3 regions of the Affinirhizobium gouqiense genome follow, and region 1 is predicted to be linked to each of the others. Evidence: predicted binding sites of a transcription regulator. Region 1 holds the regulator's gene; each other region holds the start of a gene.
The links. Region 1 encodes PhoB, which activates phosphate uptake and scavenging genes when phosphate is short. Its sites were predicted from a motif close to TGTCATNNANCTGTCAT; they were not measured.
Positions count from the first base shown of each region.

Region 2: QTJ18_RS17400 (glycerophosphodiester phosphodiesterase) is a predicted target of PhoB. The motif match lies at 1,306-1,322, and genes of this name have one in related genera.
Region 3: QTJ18_RS10700 (esterase-like activity of phytase family protein) is a predicted target of PhoB. The motif match lies at 1,395-1,411, and genes of this name have one in related genera.

Region 1 covers NZ_CP129382.1:3,311,194-3,314,468, forward strand. Annotated here, with positions in the region: gene pstB (phosphate ABC transporter ATP-binding protein PstB) at 10-801, shown strand; gene phoU (phosphate signaling complex protein PhoU) at 856-1,569, shown strand; gene phoB (phosphate regulon transcriptional regulator PhoB) at 1,608-2,291, shown strand; gene QTJ18_RS24000 (GcrA family cell cycle regulator) at 3,125-3,275, opposite strand, start outside.
Region 2 covers NZ_CP129382.1:1,883,576-1,886,850, forward strand. Annotated here, with positions in the region: gene QTJ18_RS17390 (hypothetical protein) at 1-125, shown strand, start outside; gene QTJ18_RS17395 (SDR family oxidoreductase) at 284-1,096, opposite strand; gene QTJ18_RS17400 (glycerophosphodiester phosphodiesterase) at 1,385-2,245, shown strand; gene QTJ18_RS17405 (DMT family protein) at 2,379-2,732, opposite strand; gene QTJ18_RS17410 (hypothetical protein) at 2,962-3,275, opposite strand, start outside.
Region 3 covers NZ_CP129382.1:503,735-507,009, reverse strand. Annotated here, with positions in the region: gene QTJ18_RS10700 (esterase-like activity of phytase family protein) at 1-1,342, opposite strand, end outside; gene QTJ18_RS10695 (DMT family transporter) at 1,448-2,338, opposite strand; gene hupB (DNA-binding protein HupB) at 2,568-2,843, opposite strand; gene lon (endopeptidase La) at 3,041-3,275, opposite strand, start outside.

The sequences.
Region 1 (3,275 bases):
ATATCAACGATGAATACGACGACTACGAAGGCAGCAGTCATGATCGACTCCAAGATTTCCGCGCGCAACGTCCAGGTCTTTTATGGCGAGAAGCAAGCGATCCGCGATGTGAATATCGAAATCCGGCCGCGCTCGGTCACGGCCTTCATCGGTCCGTCGGGTTGCGGCAAGTCGACCTTCCTGCGCTGCATCAACCGGATGAACGACACGATCGACAGCTGCCGGGTGGAAGGCAATATCCTCATCGACGGCGAGAACATCTATGATCCCAAGGTGGATCCGGTGCAGCTGCGGGCGAAGGTCGGCATGGTCTTCCAGAAGCCCAATCCGTTTCCGAAATCCATCTATGAGAACGTGGCCTATGGCCCGCGCATTCATGGCCTTGCGCGCAAGAAGTCAGACCTCGACGAGATCGTCGCATCCTCCCTGCAGAAGGCGGGGCTTTGGAATGAAGTGAAGGATCGCCTGCATGAATCGGGCACCGGTCTGTCCGGCGGCCAGCAGCAGCGTCTGTGCATTGCCCGCGCGGTTGCCGTATCGCCGGAAATCATCCTGATGGACGAGCCTTGCTCGGCTCTCGATCCGATCGCCACGGCCAAGGTGGAGGAGCTGATCCACGAGTTGCGGACGAATTTCACCATCGTGATCGTCACCCATTCCATGCAGCAGGCGGCGCGCGTCTCCCAGCGCACCGCCATGTTCCATCTGGGCCTGCTGGTCGAGGAGAACGACACCGACAAGATGTTCACCAATCCAGACGATCAGCGCACACAGGATTACATCATGGGCCGTTTCGGCTGAGGCCTTTCGCTTCGCCTGAAGCCTGCCGATCAACTCTATTCCCGAGGAAGCATCATGTCCCCCACCCATATCCTCTCGGCCTTTGACGAGGACCTGAAATATCTGAACCGCCGCATATCGGAAATGGGCGGGCTTGCGGAGCAGATGTGCTCCGATGCGGTGCGTGCGCTGGTGAATTCTGACAGCGCCCTGGCTCAGAAGGTGATCTCGGACGATGTGATTCTCGATCATGCCGAGCGCGAGATCCAGGAAAAGTCGATCGTGACGATCGCCCGCCGCCAGCCCATGGCGGGCGATCTGCGCGAGATCGTCGGCATCCTGCGCATTGCTTCGGATCTGGAGCGGGTCGGTGATCTGGGCAAGAACACTGCCAAGCGGGTGATTGCAGTTCAGGGCACGGGCGTGCCGCGCAAGCTGGCGCGGGGGCTGGAGCATCTCTCGGATCTGGCGCTGGTACAGCTGAAGGAAGTGCTGGACGTCTTTTCCAGCCGTTCGGTGGAGAAGGCCGAGGCGATCCGCCAGCGCGACGAGGAAATCGATGCGATGTACACCTCGCTGTTCCGCGAACTCCTGACCTATATGATGGAAGATCCCCGCAACATCACCACCTGCACGCATCTCCTGTTCTGCGCCAAGAACATAGAGCGCATCGGCGACCATGCCACGAACATTGCCGAGACCATTTATTACATCGCCACCGGTGCGGCGCCGGAGGGCGAGCGCCCGAAGGATGACACGTCGAACATGCTGGGTGCCGTTGCCGAATAAGGCTGCGATCGGCTGCCAATGTGAAGGATGTGTAAGACATGCTGCCGAAGATTGCGGTTGTTGAGGATGAGGAAGCGCTGAGCGTGCTCCTGCGTTACAACCTTGAGGCCGAAGGTTATGAGGTGGAGACGATCCTGCGGGGTGATGAAGCGGAAATCCGGCTTCAGGAGCGCCTGCCGGATCTTCTGATCCTGGACTGGATGCTGCCGGGCGTCTCCGGCATCGAGCTGTGCCGCCGGCTCCGGATGCGTCCGGAAACGGAGCGCCTGCCGATCATCATGCTGACGGCGCGCGGCGAAGAGAGCGAGCGGGTGCGAGGCTTGGCGACCGGCGCCGATGATTACGTGGTTAAGCCTTTCTCGACGCCGGAGCTGATGGCGCGGGTGAAGGCCATGCTGCGCCGGGCGCGCCCGGAAGTGCTCTCCTCCGTCCTGCGTTGCGGCGATATCGAGCTTGATCGCGAAACGCATCGTGTGCATCGCAAGAGCCGCGAAGTGCGCCTGGGGCCGACCGAATTCCGGCTTCTGGAATTCCTGATGGCCTCGCCAGGCCGGGTGTTTTCCCGGTCGCAACTGCTGGACGGAGTCTGGGGCCACGATATCTACGTGGACGAACGCACGGTCGATGTGCATGTCGGACGTCTGCGCAAGGCGCTCAACTTCTCCAATATGCAGGATGTCATCCGCACCGTGCGCGGCGCAGGCTATTCCATGGAAGCCTGAGCCGGCTCTCGATCCGGTTGGGATCGCGGCGGTGAAGGGCAGAGAGGATGACAGTGCCCTGCCGATCGGCCAATGGCGTCGTCACGGTCGTCACGGTCGTCACCGGTGTCGGCGCGGTGATCCGTCGCGGCCATTAGCGGCTTTCATGTCGGGATCATGGGCAAACGGCTGTCACAGGCGGGATCTGCAATGACCTGGCCTCTCTGATCGACTTGGCCGGGCCTACCTCACCAAGTCAACCTGGCTAAGCCTGCGTGACTGGGCCTGCATGAGCAAGCCTGCCTGACAAAGCCTGCATGACCGGGCCAACCCCACCAAGCCTGCGTGACTGGTTCTGCATGACCGAGCCCTGCACGACCGAGCCTCATAGGTCCGCTTCTGTCGGATCTCAGCTCGGATGCTCGATATGTGGTTGCTGGACCTGTGATTGCTGAAAATGCGAATGCTCGACTAAGGCATGATCGCGCTTCGTGTAAGCAAAAGATCAGGGATGGAGATTGCGTGCCCGGGATGCTGTCGCATCCAGATACCTGCGCCGTGGTGGGGGCTCGGCCTCTCATCGCGAAGCGGCGGCATTTCCGGAATATCAAATGCGCGCTCATGCTTCCGGCGCGAGCATGCAATGCGCCTTTCATCCCCTCCGCCAGGTCCTGGCAGCCGATCGCACTGCCCGGGGCCGGCCGTCAGGGGTCTTGCGGACCACCGTCCGCAGGACATCAGCATTTGGCCGGACATCGCCCGGAGCCGGATGCCTCGCCTCTCAGACCAGACGTTGCGCTGAGCCTGGGTCATGCGCAAGGACCAGCCATCGCGCAGCAAGCCGAGGCCGGATATCAGGCGCGAGCGACCGAATTGGCAGCCTTGCGCCGCTCCGTCACGGGCTGATAGGCGAGCCGTGCGTGATATTTGCAATAGGGCGAGCTGTCGCCGCATTCCGCGCCGCAGAAATGAAAATCTTCCTTCAGCGGATCGCCCACGGGCCAT
Region 2 (3,275 bases), 1.4 Mb from region 1:
TTCTGACCGCCAACGAGGCGGCCGAGCGCGGTCTGGAGGCAAGCTTTGAGGACCTGGCCCGGCAGGTGGGGCGCGATCATCCCATCCGCTCCAAAGGGACCGCGCCAGGCGACGCCGCACCCTGACTGCCCACCGGATGTGGCCGCTCGACGCAAGCGGCGGCGCTCGCGACACGATCACGGGTTTGGCGTGCGGGATGATGCTTCCGGCAATGTGATTGCGTGTCCAGGCGAAGGAGCCCGGCGGACGGAGGGGCTCCATCCGCCGGGCGACTGCTGAAAGCTCAGATGATCGGCTTGCCGCCGGTCACCGCGATCGTGGCGCCGGACACATAGCTCGACAGCGGATCGGCCAGCATCACATAGGCCGTTGCGAGCTCTGCCGGCTGGCCGGGACGCTGCATCGGAACCTGCTTGCCGAAATTCTTGACCGAATCCTCTGGCAAGGTCGAGGGAATGAGCGGCGTCCAGATCGGACCGGGGGCAACGGCATTGGCCCGGATGCCTTTTTCCGCCAGAAGCTGGGCAAGGCCGGCGGTGAAGTTCTGGATCGCGCCCTTGGTGGTGGCATAGGCGAGCAGCGAGGGATTGGGGCTGTCGGAATTGATCGAGGCGGTGTTGATGATCGAGCCGCCCGGCTTCATGTGCTTTACCGCCGCCTTGGTCAGGTAGAACATGGCGTGGATATTCACCTTGAAGGTGAGTTCCCACTCCTCGTCCGGGATCTCCTCGATGGAAGAGAACGTTGCCTGATGGGCGGCATTGTTCACGAGAATGTCGATCCCGCCAAGCTCCGATACGGCCGTTTCGATCACCTTGCGGCAATGATCCGCGGATTGCAGATCGCCCGGCACGAGCACGGCCTTGCGGCCCGCCTCTTCCACCAGCCGGCGGGTTTCGGCGGCATCTTCCTCTTCGTTGAGATAGGAAATGAGGACATCGGCGCCCTCGCGGGCATAGGCGAGGGCAACCGCCCGGCCGATACCACTATCGCCTCCGGTGATGACGGCCCGCTTGCCGGCCAGCCGGCCGGAGCCGCGATAGGACTGCTCTCCATGATCGGGCGCCGGCTTCATCTCCCGCGTCAGGCCCGGCATCGGGATCTTGTCCTGCGGGAAGGGCGGCGTCGGATAATCGGGAACGGTGGTCTGCGACATGAAAAAGCCTCTCTGCTTGGGTTCGAAGTCCAAACGGAGGGGCAGGCTCGATGTTCCATCCTGGCCGCTTGCGCAAGCCGTCCGGCGGCCCGTCCAGAGCCCGCTTTTTGGCCATTCGCCATGCCTTCGCGCCGTCGTGCTTTCCTTTCCGTCAAACCCTTGTCATAGGAACTGTGCACAGCTCTGCGGAGCACAAACGCGATGACCCGCAACCATGGACGGATTGCCATGCAAGACACAGCCACAGGCCTTGATCTCTATCACGAAGGTCATCGCACCCGGCTGAAATGGCATCGGCTGCGGCTGAGCCTGGACGCGCCGCTCTTCAGCGCCGAGACGATGGCGCTCGGCTTTTCGCTGGGCGCCTCGATGGAGCTTGACCTCAGGGTGCGCGGCGATGGCGGCTTCGTCGTCCTGCATGACGAGGATCTCGAAGGCGAAACAACGGGCAAGGGACCGGTCGCGGAGGCGAGCGCCGAGACGCTACGGGGGCTTCACATGCGGGCCGGCGGCGGCCCGCTGATCCTCAGCGAGGATCTCGCCCGGATGATGACGACCGCCCATCCGGAGGCGCGCTTGCAGTTCGACATGAAGGATAGACTGGCGAAGATCGGCAGCCGCGGCCTTGATCATCTGGCCGGGCATTTTGCCGGGGCCGGCCCTTCGATCATCGTCTCGGCTGGCGATATCGACCTGATGATCGCCATCAAGGACCGGCTCCCCGGGCTTTCGCGCGGCATCGATCCGACGAACAAATTGCGCGACTTCCTGCAGACCTATGGCCCGGCCGTGGTTGAGACGGAGCTGAGGGCCGATATTCGCGGACCGGCAGAGCCCGAAATCGTCTATCTCGCCTGGCAGCTGGTGCTGTCGGCAAGCCGGATGGGCCTCGACCTGATCGGCATCTGCCATGACGAAGGATGCAAGGTGGATGCCTGGACCTTCAACCTGCAGAACCGGCTTTCCGGCTTTTCGGAGCCCGAATGGCGCGATTTTTCGGCGCTGATGGCGCTGAAGCCGGATCAGATCACGACAGATGAGGCGCCGGCAACCGAACGCGCCTGGCTTGGACGGTCTAGGGTCTGCTGACAATCAGGTTTCGGCGTCGCGAAGCCTTGAAAGGGGTTGACCCTTCTTTCCGGCTTCGCTTCTGAAACTGGGCTATTTTCTCGCAAACCACGGTCCAAACCCTGAATGTCAACAGACCCTGGCGCAGAGCCTCTCATCCCCGGAAGATGAAGGATGCGCCGAGCGCGATCAGGGCAAAGCCGATCGCATGGTTCCAGGTCAGGTTCTCGCCCAGCCAGAAGACCGAAAAGGCGGAGAATACCAGAAGCGTGATGACTTCCTGGATCGTCTTGAGCTGCGCGGTCGAATAGACTTCGGACCCGATCCGGTTGGCCGGCACCGCCAGGCAATATTCGAAAAACGCAATGGCCCAGCTGACGACGATCGCGATCCAGATCGCCGTCCCCTTGTGCTTGAGATGGCCGTACCAGGCAAAGGTCATGAAGATATTGGAGGCCAGCAGCATGACGATCGGCCACACAGCCGCAGGCGAGAAGGTGAGAGGCATAACGCAGTTCCGAATGAGACAAGATGATGAAGCAAATGATGAAGCAACCTCTTGCACCGGTGCGCGTCAACTTCAAGGCATGAAAAAAGCCCGGCTTGCGCCAGGCTTCTCGAATGCTGCATCGTGCCGACTGCGATCGGCCTTGAAGGATCGGAGCAGGATCGGAGCCGGCTTGTCCGCCAACCGCTTGGGCTGCGCAGGAAGATCCGGCTCGGATCGCTGATGATGCTCAGATTTCCGGGCAGCCGCGCTCGTTGGCGAAGCTGACGCGACGCACGCCACGGCGCGTATCGCCTTCCACGATGATGCGGCCGGGCGTGACCCGGACCACTTCAGGATCGCGCAGGCCAAGATCACGCGCTGCAGCGCGGGCTTCGCGTTCGCTGCAACCGCGCGGACCGCGGCGGTCGTCGCGACGGCGGTCGGCATCACGCGGGTCGCGAATGACCGGGCGCACGCCATCCGGCCCGATACGCAGTTCGACGTCCTGGGCACGAGCGGGCGACGAGGTTGCAAGACCTGCAACCGTCACGGCGAGTGCCA
Region 3 (3,275 bases), 840 kb from region 1:
AGCCGATGATCTTGCCATCAACATCCTTGGAGACGAGCGTCGGATAGGCTGGCTTGCCTTCGGCATACTGGTAGAGCATCACATGCGACCGCACACCGCCATCCTTGCCGAGATCCAGTTCGTTGGCCGTGGCGAGCAGATTGCGGCTGGGGATCGCGACGGCACCTTCCGGCGAGACGCCGGAGGGCAGCAGCTGCGTCAGCTGAGGCTCGGCGCCGGTGTCCTTGTAGACGCCAACGATCGAGGCGCGCTCGGAGAGCACGAAGAAATACTTCTGACCGCCGAAGGTCGCGGCTTCCAGACCTTCCGGCTCGATGCCCTTTGATTTGGCGCGCTTGTCCGGGAAATGGCCGATGCGGGCAATGGCCTGCTCCAGCGAGGCGCCGGATTCGAAGACGACCTTGCCCGTCTTGTCGAAAATGGTGAAGCCGCGGGTGCCGCCCTTCCAGTCGCCTTCATTGGCGACGACGAAGCGATCATTGTCCAGCCATTTCACGGCATCCGGCTCGCGCGGGCGCTCGTCCACCTTGCCGGTGAAGGTCAAAGCACCGTCCGACTTGCTGTCGACGCCTTCGACAGCCGTCTTGCCGGCGGAGAAGCTGGTCTTCACCGTGCCGGTCTTGCCATCGATGATGACGATATAATTGTTTTCCTGCAGCGTCAGCGCAATCTCGCCGAGGCTGTTGATCGCGACGAATTCCGGCTCCGGATCGTCGCCGGCAACATCTGCCAGACCCGTCAGCGTGACATGCTTGACCGAGGCGCAATCGGCGGCACCGTCCTTCAAAGACAGGATGACGAGGTCGCCAGCCGGCATTTGCGGGATGGCGCCGTCATTCACCTTCTCGTCACGCTCGTTTTCGATGGCGATGGCGGCAAAGCTCTTGTCAGGAGAGACCGAAACGGAGTCCGGTTGGCCGCCGAGATCGCAGCTCGCCTCGATCGTCTTGGTGGCAATATCGACCACGCGCAGCTGACCGGACGGCTTGACATAGCTTTCCGACGTATTGACGGCCGCCAGAACCTTCGAGCCGATCACGGCCACCGATGTCGGCTCGCCGTCCATCATCACGGCGCCGGCTGCTTTCGGCGCCATGGGGTCGGTAATATCGACAAAGCCGATCGCGCCAAGCGGGCTGTCGGAATAGATCAGCATGGTGCCGTCTTCGGAGGCGGTGATGATCTCCGCCGAGCTTGGCGTCAGCTTATCCTTGTCGGCCGGCAGGTTCTGCGACACGGCAAAGGATGCGATGCGGTTGAAGACCGGCTCGGCAGAAGCCGGTGCGGCGACGGAGGCAAAGAGCGCGGCGGTCATCGCCGCGCGGGAAATTCTGTTCTTCATGGGACAGCCCTTTTCGTTCCTGTAGCGAACAGGGCGGTTTTGCGGCAAACGCGTAACAGTAAGATGACACGCTGCCCGCCGCGGTTAGCGGGCCAGGGCTTGGGATCAGGCCTGCCGGCGCTGCCGCTCGCGCCGAGCCTCATGCATCATCAGGGTCAGCGAGGCCCCCAGGATCAGCAGCGCGCCGAACCACAGCGTGCCGGAGGGGGCATAGCCGAAGATCAACCAGCCGGCCGCCACGTTGAAGGGCAGCTTCAGATCGTCGAAGGGCTGCACATAAGCGGCATCGGCGGCGCTATAGGCAAGCGTCAGGAGATATTGCCCGAAGGCGGTCAGCAGGCCGGCGGAGAGCAGCAGCCAGAAGGCAAGGCCGTCCGGAACCGCAAAGCCGGTGCCGAGCGCAAGCCCCGCATTGATCGGCGTCAGCAGCACCAGCAGCCACACGGTGACGGTCTCCGCCGGCTCGTAATGGGTGAGGTTCTTCATGATCAGTGAGGACCCGCCCCACAAAAGGGCGGAGGCCACCGGCAAGAGCGCGGCAAGCGTGAAGCTGTCCGACCAGGGCTGCAGGATGATCATCGCGCCGGCAAAGCCGCAGAGCGTCGCCAGCCAGCGGGAGGGGCCGATGCGCTCTCCGAGAAACAGCCGCGCGCCGATGATGACGAAGAAGGGCGAGGTCATGACCAAGGCGATGGCCTGCCAGATGGGAACGGTTGCCAGTCCGACGACCCAGGCCTGCACGCCAAGCGCCGCCAGCGCGACGCGCAGAATATGGCGCACGGGATAGCGGGTGCGCATTGCGCCCAGCCCGTGCCGCCACAACAAGGGCAGGCTGAAGACGAGGGCAAATCCATATTGCCAGAACGCGGTGGAGGCCGCCGGGAATTGCAGCAACATGGCCAGCCACTGGGTGACGACATTGAGCACGGCGAAGACGATGCCGGCCAGGATCATGTAGGAGGCGCCCAGCACGGCCGGCAGGCGGAACAGGGTCATCAGCGGGCGATTCTTCAACGGCGGCTTCCTGGCGAATGGTGCGGGCGCCGGGACCGGCGGACGCAGGCGGTTCAGGATCACGCACATGACGCGATCGGGTCTGTCGTCTCGCGGGCGGGATGCCGCGGGGAGATATCGCCGGGACATCGCCCTCGATGCGACGAAAAAAGGCCCGGCAGTACTGCCGAGCCCGGTTCGCGGATGCGCCGCTCGAAGCGGGCTGTCGCCATTAGCTGTTGACGGCGTCCTTCAGGCCCTTGCCGGCCGAGAACTTCGGCACGTTGCGTGCCGGGATGTCAACTTCCGCGCCGGTCGAGGGGTTGCGGCCCTTCGAAGCTTCACGACGCGAAACAGAGAAGCTGCCGAAGCCGGCGAGACGAACTTCGCCGCCGCTCTTGAGCTCGCTCTGAACAGCGTCAAATACGGCATCAACTGCAGAAGCTGCGTCGGCCTTGGAGAGACCGGCCTTTTCAGCAACGGCGGACACCAATTCGTTCTTGTTCATGTTTCCACCCCTTTCAATGGTTTCACACACAATGGATCAGTCGGGGGCGACTCTCCGGTTGGCGAGGCCCCTTCGCCTTTTCAAAAGCTCCGCAATGGCCTTAAAAACAAGGGGTATCAGGCGGTTTTCACAAAAAAGGCCGGCGTAGTGCCGGCCTTTTTTCGTATCGAGTGTCATTTTCACACAGGTCACGCCCCTCAATGGGCGAGAGAGGCCCCGTTATCGTCGGCACCATCCACCGTTGCGATGACCGGCGTTTCCACCGTTCCATCCCATTCGATGGGCTCCGGCATGCGGGTCAGCGCATGGCCGAGTACTTCCGACATCATGGCAACCGGGATGATTTCCATGTTGTTCTTCACATTATCCGGAATGTCGGCCAGATCCTTTGCATTCTCTTCCGGAATGAGAACCTTCTTGATGCCGCCGCGA